DNA from 3 places in the Noviherbaspirillum phoenicis genome. Region 2 is predicted to be linked to each of the others. Evidence: predicted binding sites of a transcription regulator. Region 2 holds the regulator's gene; each other region holds the start of a gene.
The links. The regulator FliA, encoded in region 2, starts transcription of late flagellar genes. The targets are predictions, from matches to a motif close to CTAAAGTTTNNNNNNNNNNNGCCGNTA.
Positions count from the first base shown of each region.

Region 1: the regulator FliA is predicted to act here: its motif matches at 3,605-3,631, upstream of fliS (flagellar export chaperone FliS).
Region 3: the regulator FliA is predicted to act here: its motif matches at 922-948, upstream of motA (flagellar motor stator protein MotA).

Region 1 covers NZ_JBDFLX010000001.1:103,359-109,464, reverse strand. The annotation lists gene ABC383_RS00505 (HTD2 family dehydratase) at 1-268, opposite strand, end outside; gene ABC383_RS00500 (LysR family transcriptional regulator) at 414-1,316, shown strand; gene arfB (alternative ribosome rescue aminoacyl-tRNA hydrolase ArfB) at 1,319-1,723, shown strand; gene ABC383_RS00490 (metal-dependent hydrolase) at 1,769-2,614, opposite strand; gene ABC383_RS00485 (hypothetical protein) at 2,688-2,885, opposite strand; gene fliS (flagellar export chaperone FliS) at 3,028-3,495, opposite strand; gene ABC383_RS00475 (flagellar protein FliT) at 3,766-4,110, opposite strand; gene fliD (flagellar filament capping protein FliD) at 4,113-6,106, opposite strand, start outside.
Region 2 covers NZ_JBDFLX010000001.1:1,700,833-1,706,938, reverse strand. The annotation lists gene ABC383_RS07735 (acetolactate synthase large subunit) at 1-467, shown strand, start outside; gene ABC383_RS07730 (hypothetical protein) at 588-917, shown strand; gene flhF (flagellar biosynthesis GTPase FlhF) at 1,156-2,583, shown strand; gene ABC383_RS07720 (MinD/ParA family ATP-binding protein) at 2,576-3,409, shown strand; gene ABC383_RS07715 (RNA polymerase sigma factor FliA) at 3,415-4,146, shown strand; gene ABC383_RS07710 (flagellar motor protein) at 4,128-4,868, shown strand; gene motD (flagellar motor protein MotD) at 4,876-5,652, shown strand; gene ABC383_RS07700 (hypothetical protein) at 5,730-6,106, opposite strand, start outside.
Region 3 covers NZ_JBDFLX010000001.1:1,235,420-1,241,525, reverse strand. The annotation lists gene flhC (flagellar transcriptional regulator FlhC) at 1-100, shown strand, start outside; gene ABC383_RS05635 (class I SAM-dependent methyltransferase) at 114-896, shown strand; gene motA (flagellar motor stator protein MotA) at 1,073-1,933, shown strand; partial or broken gene motB (flagellar motor protein MotB) at 1,958-2,896, shown strand; gene ABC383_RS05620 (chemotaxis protein) at 3,179-3,706, shown strand; gene ABC383_RS05615 (response regulator) at 3,773-4,138, shown strand; gene cheA (chemotaxis protein CheA) at 4,190-6,106, shown strand, end outside.

The sequences.
Region 1 (6,106 bases), 1.6 Mb from region 2:
GGCCGCCGGCCCACATGCGGCGCGGCAGCGGCACCGGCGGCAGGAAGCCGCCGCGTTGCGGATGGCCGTCGGCGCCCACTTCGGAGGCCGGCGCCACGGTCCAGAAATAGATCCAGTGCCACAGCGGCGGCAGTTCGGCGGCCGGAGCGGCCTGGTCCAGCGTGGCGGCCAGCGCCGACGCCATGGCCGGCTGGATCAGGTCTTCCTTCACCTCGGTTCTGCCCACCCATTGCTGCAGCAGGGGCAGGTCGAAAGCATGGTCTGTCATTGCGTTCCCTGTCATATCGGAATGGCGGCCAGTGTGCTGTCTGATGCCGTCTTGCGCAATCTGCAATTTTCTAAGGGGGGCTATCATTTTCGTGAAGCATTGCCGCGCGCCGTAAAATATCGGCCTGCCCCACCTGGAAGCCATCATGCTGTTCGACCTGACCGACCTGCGTTTGTTCATCCACATTGCCCAACAGAAGAGCCTGACCCGCGCGGCCGAACGCAGCCACATGTCGCTGGCCGCTGCCAGCAACCGCATCAAGGAGCTGGAATCGCGCTTCGGCATGCGCCTGCTCTACCGCGAGAACAAGGGCGTGCAGCTGTCGCCAGCCGGCGAGACGCTGCTGGCCCATGCGCAACAGTTCATGCAGCAGGTGGAACGGTTGAAGAGCGACATGCAGCAGTACAACAATGGCATCAAGGGCCATATCCGCATCTTCGCCAACACCACCGCCGTTACCGAGTTCATGCCCGAAGTGCTGGGCGCCTTTCTGGCCCGCCATCCGCAGGTCAATGTGGCGCTGGAGGAAAGGCTGAACCAGGACATCGTGCGCGGCATACAGGAAGGCACGGCCGACATCGGCATCGCCGCCGGGCCGGTGCAGGGCCAGGGGTTGGAGATCATCAATTTCTCCACCGACAGGCTGGTGCTGGCGACCGCGCCGGACCATCCGCTGGCCGATGCCGGCAGCGTGGCCTTTGCCGACACCCTGGCCTATCCCCACATCGGCCTGCATGAAGGCAGCACGCTGTGGCATTTCCTGAACCGCATCGTGTCGGAGGCAGGCCAGCGGCTGGAATTGCGCATCCAGGTGCGCGGCTTCGAGGCGATGTGCCGCATGGTCGAGGCCCGGGTCGGCATCGGCATCCTGCCGCAGTCGGCGGCGCTGCGGCACAGCCGCACCATGCGGCTGTCGCTGTTGGAGCTGACCGAGCCGTGGGCGCTGCGCGAGCGCAGCGTGGTGGTGCAGACGCTGGAGGGCCTGCCGCACTATGCGCGTGAGTTGGTGGATGTGATCCGCGGCATCGTCCCGGACAGCAAGGAGTGAGCATGCTGCATGCACCGCCGATACCGGAAAGCGAAGTCGAGATCACCGCAGTGCGGGCGCAGGGCGCCGGCGGGCAGAACGTCAACAAGGTGTCCAGCGCCATTCACCTGCGCTTCGACATCCGCGCCTCGTCGCTGCCCGAAGCCATCAAGGAAAGGCTGCTGGCATCAAGCGACCAGCGCATCACGCGCGACGGCGTGCTGGTGCTCAAGGCGCAGGCCCATCGCAGCCAGGAACAGAACCGCGAGGATGCGCTGCGGCGGCTGCAGGACATTGTCGAGGCGATGGCAGTGCCGCAACGGGTGCGGCGGCCAACGCGCCCGACCCGCAGCTCGCAAAGGAAACGGCTGGAAACCAAGTCCAGCCGCGGCCAGATCAAGGCGCTGCGCGGCAAGGTGACGGATTAAGGCGATGCAGCCCGGGCCATAGCGCCGCACGCCCTTGCCCGCCGGTCAGAACGTCAGCTTCTCGCCGGGGCTGATTGGAAACACCTTGGCCTGGCCCTGCCCCAGCGCGCCGATGTACTCGGCTGTGGTGCCCTTCAGCTGCGGCGTGGTGCCGTAATGAATCGGAATGGCGAAGCGCGGCTTGATCATTTCCTTGGTCGCATAGGCTGCGTCCCTGGGCGACATCACGAAGTGCCCGCCGATCGGGATCATCACCAGGTCCGGCTTGTAGTACGAGCCGATCATGGCCATGTCGCCGAACAGGCCGGTGTCGCCCATGTGGTAGATCTTGAAGCCGTTTTCCAGCTCGATGATGAAGCCGGCCGGCTCGCCGCCGACATGCACCTCGTCCTTGCCGGTGGCGGCATTCTTGTGGGCCAGCTCCGAACTGTGCTCGGCGTGGACCTGGGTGATCTTGATGTCGGCGCCGATCGGCGTCACCGTGCCGCCCTTGCCGAAGCGCACTGCCTGGCTGGCCGGCAGAATGCCCAGCGCCGCCACCGATTGCATCAGTCCCGCCGGACCGTAGACGGGTGCATTGGTCAGCTTCGACAATGCCGGCGCATCGGCGAAATGGTCGAAGTGACCGTGGGTCACCAGGATCAGGTCGACCTTGCCCATGGCCTCCAGCGACTTGAACTGCTCGGGCGTCTTCGGATTGCTGGTGACCCAGGGATCGATCACGATGACCTTGCCGCCCGGCGTGGTGATGCGGGTGGTGGCCTGGCCCAGCCACTGGATCTCCGTCTTGCCTTCGGCCTTGCTCTCCGCCTTGTCCTGCGCATGCAGATGGGGAGCGGCTGCCAGCAGCGCGGCAAGCGCGGCGGCGGCGTGGAATGCGGTTTGTCTCATGAATTTTCCTTGTTATCGCAAGTCACAGAAAAACGGCGCCTTCAATGAAGGCGCCGTATGGCGATGCCGGCCGTCAGGCCAGCGCTTCCTTTGCCGCTTCCTCGGGCGTCAGGCCATCGTAGAACTGGTCGGTAAACCACTCGATCTGTTCCTCGATATGCTCCTGCGCCTCTTCCACCGTGGCGCCGCCCTTCACCAGAAACCCTTCCACTTCGATGCACCAGTGAATCAGCGCCAGGGTTTCCTCGTCGAGTTCCTCTTTCTTGGCCATAGCGTCACCTTTCATCAAGTCGGCACGCCTGTCTTATAGCATGGCTGTGCGCCTTGCAGCAGCGGAACCAAACGCCGGTGCGGCTCTGCGCAAAAGCGCGGCGATGGTGCAGCGCAACCGCCAAGCCCGGCGTCGGCGCGGTTCAGACTGCGTAGGCGCGCAAACCTTGCGCAGCGGCTGCCGGCGGCTGGATTGCCGCGGCGCGGTTGCGCGCAGCGGCTTCCGGATCGATCGCCAGCCAGGCGCCGCGCAGGTCGCCCAGCAGGCGCTGCGCCTCCTCGATGTCTTCCGTGCGGTTTTCCAGGTTGGCCCGCAGCAGGCGGCCAGAAATGTATTCGTACAGCGAATCCAGGCTGCCCGCGATGGCGCCGCCTGCCGACTTGTCCAGGCTGGCGCGCAAGCCTTCCTCGATGATGCGTATCGCCTTGGAAATGGCGCGGCCCTTGGCTGCCACGTTGTTGGCGCGCATTTCAATCAGCGCGATATTGAGCGAAGTGAGCGCGCCGTCGAACAGCATCACGATCAGCTTGTGCGGGCTGGCTGCGGCCACGCCGGTTTCCAGTCCCACACTCGCGTAGGCGTTTGCGCCCTTGTTCATCGAACCAAACATTGCTTTCTCCTTGAAGTCCCTGCGCCATGAAGCCATGGCCAGCCGTGCCGCCTGCGCTCGCCTGCATCGTTGCCTTGCCGGCGCGGTCTGTTTGCAATTTCACTTTCTTTATCGGCACATCCGCATTAATCATTAGCGTTTGCGTAGAGGAATTCTGATAAAAATTTTGCTTTGGGAAGGGGAGGAAAGAAAGCATGGGCAAGCCAGCGCAGAGTCGGTGGCCTCATGCAGAACACCCGCCATGGCAGCGGGCCGTCATGGAAAATTGCGTTAGCCGTAAGCCTTGGCAATGCGCCGGGCCGAGTCGACGCTGTCGAGCAGTGCGCCGACGCTTGCGCGCCACTCCAGCGCCAGCTCGCGGCGCTTGCTCTGGTTGTCCAGTATCTGCTGGATCAATGCCTGCTGCCTGCGCAGCACGTCGGCCGGACGCCGCTGTCCGGCATCGGCCCGCTGCAGGATCGCAAACAGCGCATCCTGCTGCCGCTCCTGCTCGTCCAGCGCCTCCCATTCCCGTTCGCCTGTGGCGGCCAGCATCCTGGCCGACAGGTCGGCCATCTGCTGGTAGGCATCCAGCAGCTGGTTGTCGTCGAGCATGGGCTGATCGTGGTGCATCATGTTCAGTTGGACGAACTGGACAGCGACGCAATCTGCGCCAGCTGCTGGGTCAGGTAGGAACTCACCGAATTGAGCTTGCTGATCTGTGTATCGAGCGCGGTGAACTGCTTGCGCAGGGCGGCCTCGCGGTTGGTCAGCCGGTTCTGCTCCGCCTCCTGCTGCTTGCGCAGGCTGGTGATCGAGGAATTGAGGCCCTTGGTGCGCGCATCCAGGCTGCCGTTCTCGCCGATGATGGTGCCCACCAGCGCGCTGAACTGCGACGCATAGCCGCGCGAGAAATTGACGGTGCCGCGGTCTCCCGTGGTGCCGCCGGTGATGGAGACCTGCAGTCCTTCGGCATCGCCCGTGCCTGCGGTCAGCATGCGGCCCTTGCCGGTGGCGCTGGCGCCATTGATGGTGCCGGCCACGTCCTGCCCCGCCACCGATACCGGGCTGCCGCCGAACACCTGTGCCGCGGCGGCGCCCGACACCGAGAACATCGAGCCGCTGCCATAGGCGTCGGACGTGATCGCAATCTTGCCGTCGACCACCGCCACCTTCACCGGCGAACCGGCATAGGCCTTGCTGGCATTCATCTTCGACTGCAGGTCCAGTGCCAGCGCACCGGCGTCGGCATAGCTGTCATTGAGCGCGATCTCGCTTTGCACGCCGTTCAGGCCCAGTGACAGCTTGTTGTCCGGGGCGGCGAACGTCAGCTGCGTCGGTACGCCTGCGCCGGTGACCGTGCTCTGGCTGGCCATCTGGCTGATGTTCAGGCCATAGGCGCCGGCCTTGGTCGCTGCGGTCGAGGTGGTATAGGACACCAGGCTGTCGCTGGCCTTGCCGGCCGCGGCGAACAGGCCGGCGACGTCATTGAAGTTGGTCTCCAGCGCTTTGGTCAGCTTGGTGGTGTCGAGTTCCAGCGTGCCGTTCTTCTGCATCGTCACGCCAATATCTGACAGCCGGCTGTAAGCGCCATAGCCGCCGCCGATCGAGCTCGACAGCAGGCCGCGCAACTGGTTCTGCGCGCCGCGTATCGAGGAATCGCCATTCAGGATGGCGCCGGTCTTGGTGGTGGCGTTGTAGGCCGAGGCATCGGTGAGCGTCTTGGCGATGGCGTTGTAGGCGCTGACGAACTTGTTCACCGCCGACACCACCGAGGCGCTGTCGCGTGCCACCGTCAGCGTGGTCGGGCTGCCGGCATTGGTCTTGGTCAGGTTGAGCGTCACGCCGGCGATGGCGTCGGTCACGGTGTTGGATGGCTTCTTCACCTTCAGGCCATCGAGCGTGAATTCGGCATCCTGCGCGGCCACCGTCTCCTTCAGGTTCTGCGTTGCCGTTGCGGGATCGTGGTTGAGCAGCCCCGACAGGCCGCCGTCCGGATCGTCCGACACCGAGATCCTCATGCTGCTGGCTTCGCCGGTGGCGCTATTGGTCAGCACCAGCCGGTTGGGCTGGGCGCCGCCGTCGTTGACGATGGTGGCGGTCACGCCGATCTTGGCGCCGTTGATGGCATCGCGTATGCCTGCCAGGGAATTGTTGCTGGCGCCGATGGTGACGGTCTTGCTTTCGGCGGTGCCGGGCTTGAAGGTCGCGCCGGTATAGGTGCCGTCGGCATTTCTGGCCGGCGCGGGATAGATGCCGGAACCGGCTGGGGTTTCAACGGTGCCGGCAATGGTGCCGAACTGGAAGGTGATGGTGCCGGTGCCGACCGTCGTGGTGGTCGACGCCTGGCCTGCCGTCGCCAGTTTCTGCGCCTGCGCCAGCTTGCTCACTTCCAGCGCATAGGCGCCGGGCGTGGCCGTGGAGGTGGCCTTGGCCGACAGCACGGCCGTGTCGGACGCCGTGGCGGTGGCGGCCTGGAACTGCTGCACCGTGGACAGCGAATTGACCGCGGTCTGGAAGCTCGAAAATGCGCTCTGCACCTGCCCGAAGGCCGACACCTTGGACTGGTAGGACGCTTCCTGCGTCTGCAGCGTGGTCAGCTTGCGTCCTTCCACCGACATCAGCTGAGTGA
Region 2 (6,106 bases):
CGGTCAGTTCGGGCCGCAGCCTGTTCCAGCACACCCGCAACCTGCCGCCGCATGACTACCTGCAACTGACCGGCGGCGCCATCGGCCTGGGCCTGCCGATGGCGGCAGGCGCCGCCATTGCCTGTCCGGGCCGCAAGGTCATCAGCCTGGAAGCCGACGGCAGCGGCATGTACACCGTACAGGCGCTCTGGACCCAGGCACGCGAATCGCTCGACGTGGTGACCATCATCTATGCCAACCGGGCCTATGCGATCCTGCATGGCGAACTGAAGCAGGTCGGCGCGGGCGAGGCCGGCACCAATGCAAGCCGCATGCTGAACCTGGATCAGCCGGCGCTGGATTGGGTGAGGCTGGCGCAGGGGATGGGAGTGGAGGCGGTGCGGGTGGAGACGGCGGAGGGGTTTGCGGATGCGTTGCGGGCGGCGGTGGGGAGGAAGGGGCCGTTTTTGATCGAGGCGGTGATTTAAAGGGGGGCAGGGGCCGCTGCCGGCGCGGTTGCTTCTGCGGTTGCCGTTGCGGTTGCTTTTGAAGTGGCCGTAGCCGTTGCCGTTAGGGTCCCCGTCTGTGTACCGCCGTGTCGGCGGTGCATGGAGCGGGGCGCGGCTAAACTCGCCAAGCTGCGCTTGGCTCAGACAGACGCCGCACCTTTTCCCGCTCCGGGCACCGCTGACACGGCGGGCTTAACAGGACTTCACGGCAACGGCTACGGCCACTTCAAAAGCAACGTCAACGGTAACGGCCACTTCAAAAGCAACGGCAACGGCTACGGCCACTTCAAAAGCAACGTCAACGTCAACGTCAACGTCAACGGCAACGTCAACGGCAACGGCAATGGCAACGGCAAGGGCAACGGCAACGGCAAGGGCAACGGCAACGGCAAGGGCAATTGCGCCTCCGCCGACGAAAAAGGCCCATAAACCCCTCCTGTTCCCCGGATGCAACTTCTATGTGATCCCCAATAATCTGTCCTGTAAGAAACCCCTGCGCCGCACCGGCGCCGGATCACACCACAGGAGCGGCATTGGCTAAGAGCGACTTTCATGCAGACACTGGACCGACGGCATGCAGCGGCGTGTACGGGATCAGGTTGCCGTCGCTGGCCGGAATGCCGCCCGCCAAGAACATCAAAGTGACTGCCCTTGTGGGAGGCCAAGCATGAACGTCAAGAAATTCTCTGCCCAGACATCGCGTGAGGCACTGCGCATGGTCCGCGACGCCCTGGGCGCCGACGCGGTGATCCTGTCCAACCGCACGGTCAATGGCAGCGTTGAGGTGCTGGCCCTGGCCAGCGCCGACATGGCGTCCCTGGCCGAGCCGGCGGTGGAGAAGGAAGTGCTGCCGCAACCGCTGGTGGCAGCGCTGGCTGGCAAGCGCCTGCCGGCGGCAGCGCCGGCACCCGCACCCACGCCGGCGGCCGCTCCGGCACGGGCTGCAGCGCCCGCGCAGCCTCAGGTGCGCAATGGTTCGGCCGCCAGCGCCTTCGAGCGCCTGCGCCCGACTCCCGTAGCCGAGCCGGCGCCCGTGGCCGCTGCGCCCGCGCCCATCGAGCGCCAGAGCGCGCCGCAGCCGCGTCCAGCCGCCGTCACGGCTGCCGCTGCACCTGACAACAGCCAGGCCGAAATGCGCCAGATGATGGAAGAACTCCGCTCGATGCGCAGCATGATGGAAGCGCAGCTGGCCGAGATTTCCTGGGGCGCGCAGCATCGCCGCGAACCGATGAAGGCCACCGTGATGCGCGAAATGCTGGCCGCCGGCTTTTCCGCCAGCCTGGCGCGCTATCTCACCGAAAAGCTGCCCGAGCATGACGGCGTCGACGGCATGGCCTGGATCAAGGGCGTCCTGATGCGCAACCTGTCGGCCGCGCCCGATGAAAACGCCATCCTCGACAACGGCGGCGTGTTCGCGCTGGTTGGCCCCACTGGTGTCGGCAAGACCACCACCACCGCCAAGCTGGCGGCGCGCTGCGTGATGCGTCACGGCGCCGGCAAGCTGGCCCTGATCACCACCGACGGCTACCGTATCGGCGGCTTCGAGCAGCTGCGCATCTACGGCAAGATCCTCGGCGTGATGGTGCATTCGGTGAAGGATGAAGCCGACCTGCGCATCGCGTTGTCTGAACTCAAGAACAAGCACACGGTGCTGATCGACACCGCCGGCGCCAGCCAGCGCGACCAGATGGTGGCGGAGCAGGTGGCGATGCTGTCCGGCGCCGATACCCCGGTCAAGCGCATCCTGTGCATGTCGGCCACCTCCACCGGCGAGACGCTCAATGAAGTGGTGCGCGCCTACAAGGGCAACGGCCTGGCCGGCGCCATCATCACCAAGCTCGACGAGGCAGCCACCATCGGCAGCGTGCTGGACGTGATCATCCGCCAGAAGCTGCAGCTGCAATACATCGCCAATGGCCAGCGGGTGCCGGAAGACCTGCACCTGGCGCGGCCCAACTTCCTGATCGACCGGGCCTTCAAGATGAAGCGCGAGACCGCGCCGTTCCAGTACCAGGACGACGAGCTGCCGCTGGTGATCGGCAACACCGCCCGCATGATGAATGACCAGTCGCTGCGCGAGGTGGCAATTGGCTAGCATCCGCATCGACCAGGCCGAGGGCCTGCGCCGCATGGTCGCCAAGCCGGCGCCGCGGGTGCTGACCTTCCTGTCAGCCACGCCCGACCATGAAAAGAGCGCCACGCTGCTGAACCTGGGCGCCTCGCTGGCCCGCGCCGGCAGCGGCGTGCTGCTGCTCGACGCCTGCGCCACCGCGCGCGGCGTGGGCGCGGGGCTGGACCGCATGCACGGCGGCACGCTGCTGCAGGCGGCGCGCGCGGAGGCGCGCCTGGCGGACGTGGTGCTGCCAATGCCGCAGGGCTTTGGCATCGCCGTGATGGCGCGCGGCAGCACCAACGCCTTCGAGCGCGAACATCTGTCGGCGCTGTTTGCCCGACTGTCCCTGGACAACGACATCGTGCTGGTCGATGCCGAACTCGACGCCGCCAACGCGCTGCCGCTGGAGGCCATGGGAGAGGGCGACATCGTGGTGCAGGTCGAAGACAGCCCGGAATCGATCACCGCCGCCTATGCGCTGATCAAGCGGGTGTCGGAGCGGTATGGCCGCCGCCCTGTCAGCGTGCTGGTGACCGGTGCCGGCATCGTGCGCGCCGGCATGATCTACAGGAACATCGCAGCCGCCGCCCGACGTTACCTGGCGCTGGAGCTGCAATCCATCGGGTCGGTTCCGCACGACGAGCACCTGGTGCGGGCCACCCGTTTGGGCCGCACTGTAATCGACGCATTTCCACTGGCGGGCGCCTCCGTGGCGTTCCGCGACCTGGCTGGCCGCTTTTCCCGCTGCGCGATGCAGGCGGGCGGCCGGCGCAGCGCGCTGCCCTGCGGCGCCACCATCGGGGCTTGAAGCACATGTACACCGTACAAGGAAAATCCGACCGCAACCACCTGCTGACGCAGCATGCGCCGCTGGTGAAGAAGCTGGCGCACCTGATGCGCGCCAAGCTGCCGCCCAGCGTCGAGGTCGACGACCTGATCCAGGCCGGCATGATCGGCCTGCTGGACGCGATCAGCCGCTATGAGGAAACCCACGGCGCGCAGTTCGAGACCTATGCGGTGCAGCGCATCCGCGGCGCCATGCTGGATGAATTGCGCAGCAGCGACTGGATGCCGCGCAACATGCGCCAGAACATGCGCAAGATCGAGGTCGCGATGACCGAGATGCAGCAGAAGCTCGGCCGAGCGCCGACCGAAAGCGAAGTGGCGGCGCGGCTCAAGATGTCGCTGGCGGAATACCAGGACATGCTGGCCGACGCCGGCGGCCACCAGCTGGTCTATTACGAGGACTTCCAGGACGGCGAGGCCGGCGAGCACTTCCTGGACCGCTATTGCACCGACAGCTCGGCCGATCCGCTGCAGGCGCTGATGAACACGGGCTTTCGCAGCGCCGTCATCGAGGCCATCGAGGCCTTGCCCGAGCGCGAGAAGATCCTGATGGGCCTGTACTACGAGCAGGAGATGAACCTCAAGGAAATCGGCGCCATCATGGGCGTGTCCGAATCGCGGGTCTGCCAGCTCCATAGCCAGGCCGTAGCGCGCATGCGCGCCAGACTCCGGGAGCAGGCATGGACTGGGGTAGCCTAGCCGGTCTGCTGCTGGCCGTGGGCGGGATCGCCGCCGGCCAGATGCTCGAAGGCGGCCAGGCCCGCTCGCTGGTGCAGCCGGCGGCCTTCCTGATCGTGGTGGTCGGCACGCTGGGCGCGGTGCTGATGCAGTCCGGCCTGCGCAACTTCATCGCCGCCCTGCGCATGGCGCGCCATGCTTTCCTGCCGCCGGGCGACGACCATGCCCGGCTGTCGCGTTCTTTCGTCTTCTGGAGCAACAGCGCGCGCCGGGAAGGCCTGCTGAGCCTGGAGCGCCATTGCGAGCGCGAGACCGATCCCTTCATCAGGAAGGGCTTGCGCATGATCGTCGACGGCACCGACGGCGACCGTCTGCGGCTGGTGCTGGAGCAGGACATCAACATCTACGAGCGGCGCGAGCGCGCCGTGGTCAAGGTCTGGGAGTCGGCCGGCGGCTATGCGCCCACGGTGGGCATCCTGGGTGCGGTGCTGGGCCTGATCCAGGTGATGGAAAACCTGGGCGACCCGGGCAAGCTCGGCGCCGGCATCGCGGTTGCCTTCGTCGCCACGGTGTATGGCGTGGGCCTGGCCAACCTGCTGTTTTTACCGATCGCCGGCAAGCTCAAGGCGCAGGTGCAGAATGAAGTGGGGCGGCGCGAAATGCTGGTGGAAGTGATGGCGGGCCTGGCCGCCGGCGAGAACCCGCGGCTGATCGAGGACCGCATGGCGGCCTGGGCCGCCTGAACCGCTCATGGCGCGCAAACGCTACGAGGAAGAGCCGGAAAGCCAGGAGCGCTGGCTGGTGTCCTATGCCGACTTCATCACGCTGCTGTTCGCCTTCTTCGTGGTGATGTATGCGGTGTCCTCCGTCAACGACGGCAAGGTGAAGGTGGCATCCAATGCCCTGACCACCGCCTTCGGCCGCCTGCCGTCCGCCGCGCCGCCGGTGCATGACAGGCTGGCTCCCGAACTGCCGCTGCTGCCGCGCCAGTCCATCTACCGCAGCCGCCTGAACGACAATGCGATCCGGCGCGAGAAGGAGCAGCTGACCACGATCGCGCGCGACCTGCTGACCGCGCTGGCGCCCCTGGCCAGCCAGGGCAAGGTGAAAGTGACCCAGGGCGCGCGCGGCATCACGGTGGAGATCAATGCCAGCGTGCTGTTCGCGCCGGGCGACGCGAAACTGTCCGCGCCATCGACCGAAGCGCTGGCCGCGGTGGCGCAGGTGCTGAAGGACGACCTGCATGCGATCCAGGTGGAAGGCCACACCGACAATGTGCCGATCCGCACTGCGCTCTATCCCTCGAACTGGGAACTGTCCTCGGTGCGCGCCTCCAGCGTGGTGCGGCTGTTCATCGACAACGGCGTGGCGCCGGTCCGCCTCACAGCGATTGGCCACGGCGCGAACCGTCCGGTGGAGTCCAACGACACGCCGGAAGGCCGGCTGCGCAACCGGCGGGTGCAGCTGATGATCATGTCGAATCTGCCGGATGTGCAGCGGGAAGTGGAGATTGGGTCGGGGCGGTGACTACTGGCGCTCCATCACTGCTTGCATGGTGGAGCGGGAACAGTGTCCCGGTCCTTGTTTGAACCAAGGTAATCGGATCACTTTACGATTGTGTAATTGTCGTTGTCGTTGTCGTTGTCGTTGTCGTTGTCGTTGCCGCCAGGGGTTTCAAAAATGATGTCCAATCTCTCATCTCGCAGGTCTCCTTTGGAATTGACGCTGCTTGCATTACTGGTCTCAGGGGATGCAGCGAGATAAGAGGTCTGATTCGGAACTCTCACGTCTTCCATCCCTAACTTGTTTGCCATAAGCACCGGCCATCCCTGGTCGTGAGATTTCTTGTGCATCGAAGGCAGGAAATCATCGACCCGGTAGAGCGGGACCAGCATGACGGATGGTTTGTCAGTTGCTGGCTGTTCGGCCAGCCATTGGTGCGCGGCATCATATGCCGCACGCCAGTGTTCATCGCCGTCGT
Region 3 (6,106 bases), 470 kb from region 2:
CTTCGACCTCAACCACGGCTATGCTTGCGGCCTGTGCCACATGCCTTCGCGCGCCGGCAAGACCAAGAAGGCGCGCGACGACGCGCTGGCCGCCGCCTGACCGGCACGGCCTGATGGCTGTTTCCTCCGCGCCCCAGCCGCAGTCACGGCGCCTGCTGCGCCTGCCGTCGGTGCAGGCGCTCCTGATCCAGTTCGCGGCGCTCGGCCTGGCCGGCCTGGGATGGCTGCTGCTGGGCCGCTCGGGCATTGCGCTTGCGCCGCTTGCCGCCGCCTTCCTGCAGGGCGCGCTGGCCGCGATGCTGTCGCGCTGGCGCGGGCAGGCGCCATGGTGGCACCTGATGCATTTCCTCTTCCTGCCGGCGGCGCTGGCGCTGCAGGCGCTGCAATTGCCGCCCTGGCTGTTCCTGGCCATCTTCCTTGCCATGCTGGCGCTGTACTGGTCGACCTTCCGCACCCAGGTGCCGTTCTATGCGTCGGGCAGCGCGGCCTGGGATGCGGTGGCAATGGAACTGCCAAAGCGGCCTTTGCGCATCATCGACATCGGCAGCGGCCTGGGCGGGCTGGTGCTGGATATCGCGGCGCGCCGTCCCGACTGCCAGGTCGAAGGCATCGAGCTGGCGCCGCTGCCCTGGCTGGCGAGCCGCTTGCGCAAGCGTGCCGGCGCCAGATGCCGCTTCCTGCGCGGCGACTACCAGGCGCTCGACTTTGCCGATTACGACGTCGTGTTTGCCTATCTGTCGCCGGCGGCAATGCCGCAGCTGTGGTCCAAGGCGCGCGCCGAGATGCGGCCGGGTACGCTCTTGCTGTCGCATGAGTTCATCGTGCCGGGCGCGGCGCCGCAGATCAAGAGGCCAACCCGTCCGGGTGGACCGTTGCTGTATGGCTGGACCATGTAAAAAGACAATCACAATATTTCCTCTTCTCAAGTTTTTCGCGCCCATGCCGTTACCGCATGCAGAGGCGTCCCGGATCGACTGTTGCGACGACGGAAGGCGCCTCCGGTTGTTTCCCTGATAAATCGAACGCCGTCTCGCGGCAGGCGCGGCGCGCAACAAGCGGAGTGTGAAAAGACGTGTTAGTCCTGATTGGTTATGTAGTCGTGATGGCCTCGGTATTCGGCGGCTTCGCCATGGCCGGCGGCCATCTTGCCGCGCTCTGGCAGCCGCTGGAAGTGCTGATGATCGGCGGCGCCGCGGTGGGCGCCTTCTTCGTCGGCAATGATTCCAAGGCCATCAAGGCGACCTTCAAGGCCTTGCCCAGCGTGTTCAAGGGTTCGCGCTACACCAAGACCCTGTACCTGGAACTGATGGCCCTGCTGTCGGAGATCCTGAACAAGGTCAGGAAGGAAGGCCTGATGTCGATCGAGGGCGACGTCGACGCGCCCGAGGAAAGCCCGATCTTCACCAAGTATCCCGGCATCCTGGCCGACCACCACATGATCGAATTCATCACCGACTACCTGCGCCTGATGGTGTCGGGGAACATGGACGCGTTCCAGATCGAAAACCTGATGGACAACGAGATCGAGACCCATCACCACGAAGGCGAAGTGCCGGCCCACTGCATCGCCAAGCTGGGCGACGGCCTGCCGGCCTTCGGCATCGTGGCGGCGGTGATGGGCGTGGTGCAGACGATGGAATCGGTGGGCCTGCCGCCGGCCGAACTGGGCATCCTGATCGCGCATGCGCTGGTCGGCACCTTCCTCGGCATCCTGCTGGCCTACGGCTTCGTCGGCCCGCTGGCCGGCCTCCTGGAGCAGAAGCTGACCGAGTCGACCAAGATGTACCAGTGCGTGAAAGTGACCCTGCTGGCCAGCCTGAACGGCTATGCGCCGGCGCTGGCGATCGAGTTCGGCCGCAAGGTGCTGTTCTCCACCGAGCGTCCGTCGTTCAAGGAACTGGAAGAGCACATCAAGCAGGCCAAGTCGAAATAAGGATAGAAGCGGAAAACCCGGAATATGGCTGACGACAACCTGCGCCCCATCGTAGTCAAGCGCATCAAGAAAGTGGCTGGCGGCCATCATGGCGGCGCCTGGAAGATCGCGTATGCCGACTTCGTCACCGCGATGATGGCCTTCTTTCTGCTGATGTGGCTGCTCGGCTCCACCGCCAAGGGCGACCTGCAGGGCATCGCGGAATATTTCTCGACGCCGCTGAAGGTCGCCATGGCCGGCGGCTCGGGCGCCGGCGACAGTTCCAGCGTGATCCAGGGCGGCGGCCGCGACCTGACCCGCAAGGAAGGCCAGGTCAAGAAGGGCGAAGACCCGCCGGCCAAGAAAAGCTATGACCTGAAGGGCATGCAGCAGGAACTGGAGCGCATCGAAGCCGACAAGCTCAAGGGACTCAAGTCGCGCATCGAAGCCGCCATCGAGGCCAATCAGACGCTCAAGCAGTTCAAGAAGCAGCTGCTGATGGACATCACCACCGAAGGCCTGCGCATCCAGATCGTCGATGCCCAGAACCGCCCGATGTTTGCCAGCGCCAAGGCCGAGCTGCAGCCCTATACCCGCGAGATCCTGCGCGAGATCGGTCGGGTGCTCAACGACATGCCCAACAAGATCAGCCTGTCCGGCCACACCGACGCCACGCCGTATTCCACTGGCGACAAGGGCTACAGCAACTGGGAACTGTCGGCCGACCGGGCCAACGCCTCGCGCCGCGAGCTGATCGCCGGCGGCATGGAAGACGGCAAGGTGGTGCGGGTGGTGGGCCTGTCGTCCGCGGTGCTGATGGACCAGCAGAATCCGCTGAACCCGATCAACCGCCGCATCTCCATCATCGTGATGAACAAGAAGGCCGAGGAAAGCGCCGCCCGCGACGGCGGCAGCGCCCTCAATATCAGCGAGGAAAAGCAGGCCGAGCCAGCGCTGCACCAGGGCGCAGGCATCGCGCCGGCCGTCCCGGAACCGGCGCCGGTGCCGGCAGGTGCGTTGGTTACGGCCGGCATGCCCGCGCCTGCACCTGCACCTGCACCTGCACCTGCACAAGCACCCGCACCCGCACCAATTCCTGCCCCCGTTGCAGCGCCGGCACCAGCACCTGCACCGGCCACGCCGCCAAACGCCGCGACGGTGGCGGCGCAGGCAAGCGCGGCCGCGGCATCGGTCACGGCGCGGCGGGAAGCTGGCGGCGCGATCAAGTATTAGGTGTCTGATGTGGCAAACCAAGGTGGACGTTCAATGACGATTCAGGATGCCGAAGTACGCGAGCTCGGCCGCCTGCTGACAGATGTCAGCACGGAAGGCATGTCGCATCTCGAGGAAGTCCAGGCCGACCTGGCGCAGACCCGGCTGCTGCTGACCGAAGCGATAGAGCGCCTCTCGGCCGGCTTCAGCGCGCTGCACGCGGCGGTGGCCGAGCAGGGCGACGCCGCGCAGGCGCTGCAGCGCGGCGCAGGTGCGGCCGACTGCGCGCGCCTGCATGCGGCCGGCGCCGACATCGAGCAGCAGGTCCGGGCGATGGTCACGGCCCTGCAGTTCGAGGACATGACCAGCCAGCTGATCACCCATGCGGGCCGCCGTGTTGCCGGCCTGCGCAGCATCCTGGCCGGCATGGCAGCCGGCGCGCGCGAGCTGGCCGCCGGCGACCTGGCGCAGATGGGGCGGCTGCGCGAAACGCTGGCCATGCAGAGCCGCGAGCTCGACGGCCAGCTCATGCGCAGCGTCGAGCAGCATCACATGGAAAGCGGCGACATCACGCTGTTCTGAGTCCGGACAGCCAGCCAAACGAGCAACAAGATACTGAACAAGACAACAAGCGAAGCGAGAATCACGATGGCGAAGACAATCCTGGCAGTGGACGACTCGGGCTCACTGCGTCAGATGCTGGTATTCACCCTGAAGGCCGCGGGCTATCAGGTCACCGAAGCGGTCGATGGCCGCGACGGCCTGGACAAGGCGAAGCAGAAGCACTTCGATCTGGTGCTGACCGATCAGAACATGCCGAACATGGACGGCCTGACCCTGATCCGTTCGCTGCGCGCGCTGCCGGCATACAGCCGGGTGCCGATCCTGATGCTGACCACCGAGTCCAGCGACGAGATGAAGAACAAGGGCCGCACCGCCGGCGCCACCGGCTGGCTGGTCAAGCCCTTCGATCCGAATCGCCTGACCGAAGTGGTGCGCAAGGTCATCGGTTGACCATGGCGCCAAGCCGCATTGTCCATTGGTTCATTGCATGAGGGTTGCAGCATGAGCATCGATATCAGCCAGTTCTTCCTGGTGTTTTTTGAAGAGGCCGAGGAGCTGCTGGCCGAGATGGAACGCCTGCTGCTGGCGCTTGATACCGCCGCGCCGGACATGGAGCAGCTGGCCGCCATCTTCCGTACCGCCCATTCCATCAAGGGCGGCGCCGCCACCTTCGGCCAGACCGACATGACCGAGGTGACCCATGTGCTGGAGTCGCTGCTGGACCGGCTGCGGCGCGGCGAAATGGCGATCAGCCCGGCCCATGTGGACGCCTTCTTCGCCGCCAAGGATGTGCTGAAGATGCAGCTCGACGGCCACCGGCATGGCGCCGCGGTGGACCAGGAAGCGGTGCAGGCGGTGCGGGCGCGGCTCGAAGCTTTGTCCGGCGCAACGGCCACCTGCGCCGCGCCGCAGGCCAGCGCCGAACCGAATGCCGGCAGCGCCGGCCGCCGCCTGCGCCTGGGGCTGCCGCCGCTGAAGCGGGAAGACATCGATGCGCTGGCGACCGAGCTGGCGCTGATGGGCAGCCTGAGCGAGGAAACCCTGCCCGCGGGCGGCGCGCTGCTGCTCCTCGACACGGCCGAAAGCGTGGACGACGTGCTGGCGATCTGTTCCTTCATCATCAATCCATCGGACGTGAACGTTACCGAGGAGGAGGCGCAGGGCTATACCGCGCCCGACGGCAGCTATGGTTTCTTCGAGCCGCTGCCCGAGCCGGCGCCGGCCATCGACGATGCGCCGCAGGTGAGCGCCCATGCCGAGCTGCCGGCGGTGCGCGCGGCCAATGCCGAAAAGGCCGCCAGCCTGGAGTCGTCGTCGATCCGGGTTTCGGTCGAAAAGGTGGACCAGCTGATCAACCTGGTGGGCGAGCTGGTGATCACCCAGGCCATGATCGAGCAGCGCTGCGCCGCGCTCGATCCGATGCAGCATGAACGGCTGCTGTCGGGCGTCTCGCAGCTGACCCGCAACACCCGCGACCTGCAGGAAGCGGTAATGTCGATCCGCATGATGCCGATGGACTATGTGTTCTCGCGCTTCCCGCGCATGGTGCGCGACCTGGCGGTCAAGCTGGGCAAGAAGGTCGACTTCATCACCTATGGCGCCGCCACCGAGCTCGACAAGGGCCTGATCGAACGCATCATCGATCCGCTGACCCACCTAGTGCGCAACAGCGTCGACCACGGCATCGAGACGCCGGCCGTGCGTGCCGCCGCGGGCAAGCTGGAAACCGGCAAGCTGTCGCTGTCCGCGGCGCACCAGGGCGGCAATATCGTGATCGAGGTCAGCGATGACGGCGGCGGCCTGAATCGCGAGCGGATCCTGGCCAAGGCGCGCCAGAACGGCCTGCCGGTGTCGGACGACATGCCCGATGCGGATGTCTGGCAGCTGATCTTCGCGCCCGGCTTTTCCACCGCCGAGGAAGTGACCGACGTTTCCGGCCGCGGCGTCGGCATGGACGTGGTCAAGCGCAATATCACCGCCATGGGCGGGGTGGTCGACATCCGCAGCGCGCGCGGCTTCGGCACCACGATCTCGATCTCGCTGCCGCTGACGCTGGCCATCCTGGACGGCATGTCGGTGCGGGTCGGCGACGAAATCTATATCCTGCCGCTGGGCTACGTGGTGGAGTCGCTGCAGCCGGCACGGCAGGACGTGAAGGACATCGCCGGCCAGGGCCGGGTGGTGAAAGTGCGTGGCGAGTATCTTCCGCTGATTGCGCTGCATGCGCTATTCGGCATCGATGCCCGCTGCACCGATCCGGCCGAGGGCATCCTGGTGATACTGGAATCGGAAGGCACCCGCGCCGCGCTGCTGCTGGACGAACTGGTAGGCCAGCAGCAGGTGGTGGTGAAGAACCTGGAATCGAACTACCGCAAGGTGGCAGGCATCTCGGGCGCCACCATACTGGGCGATGGCGGC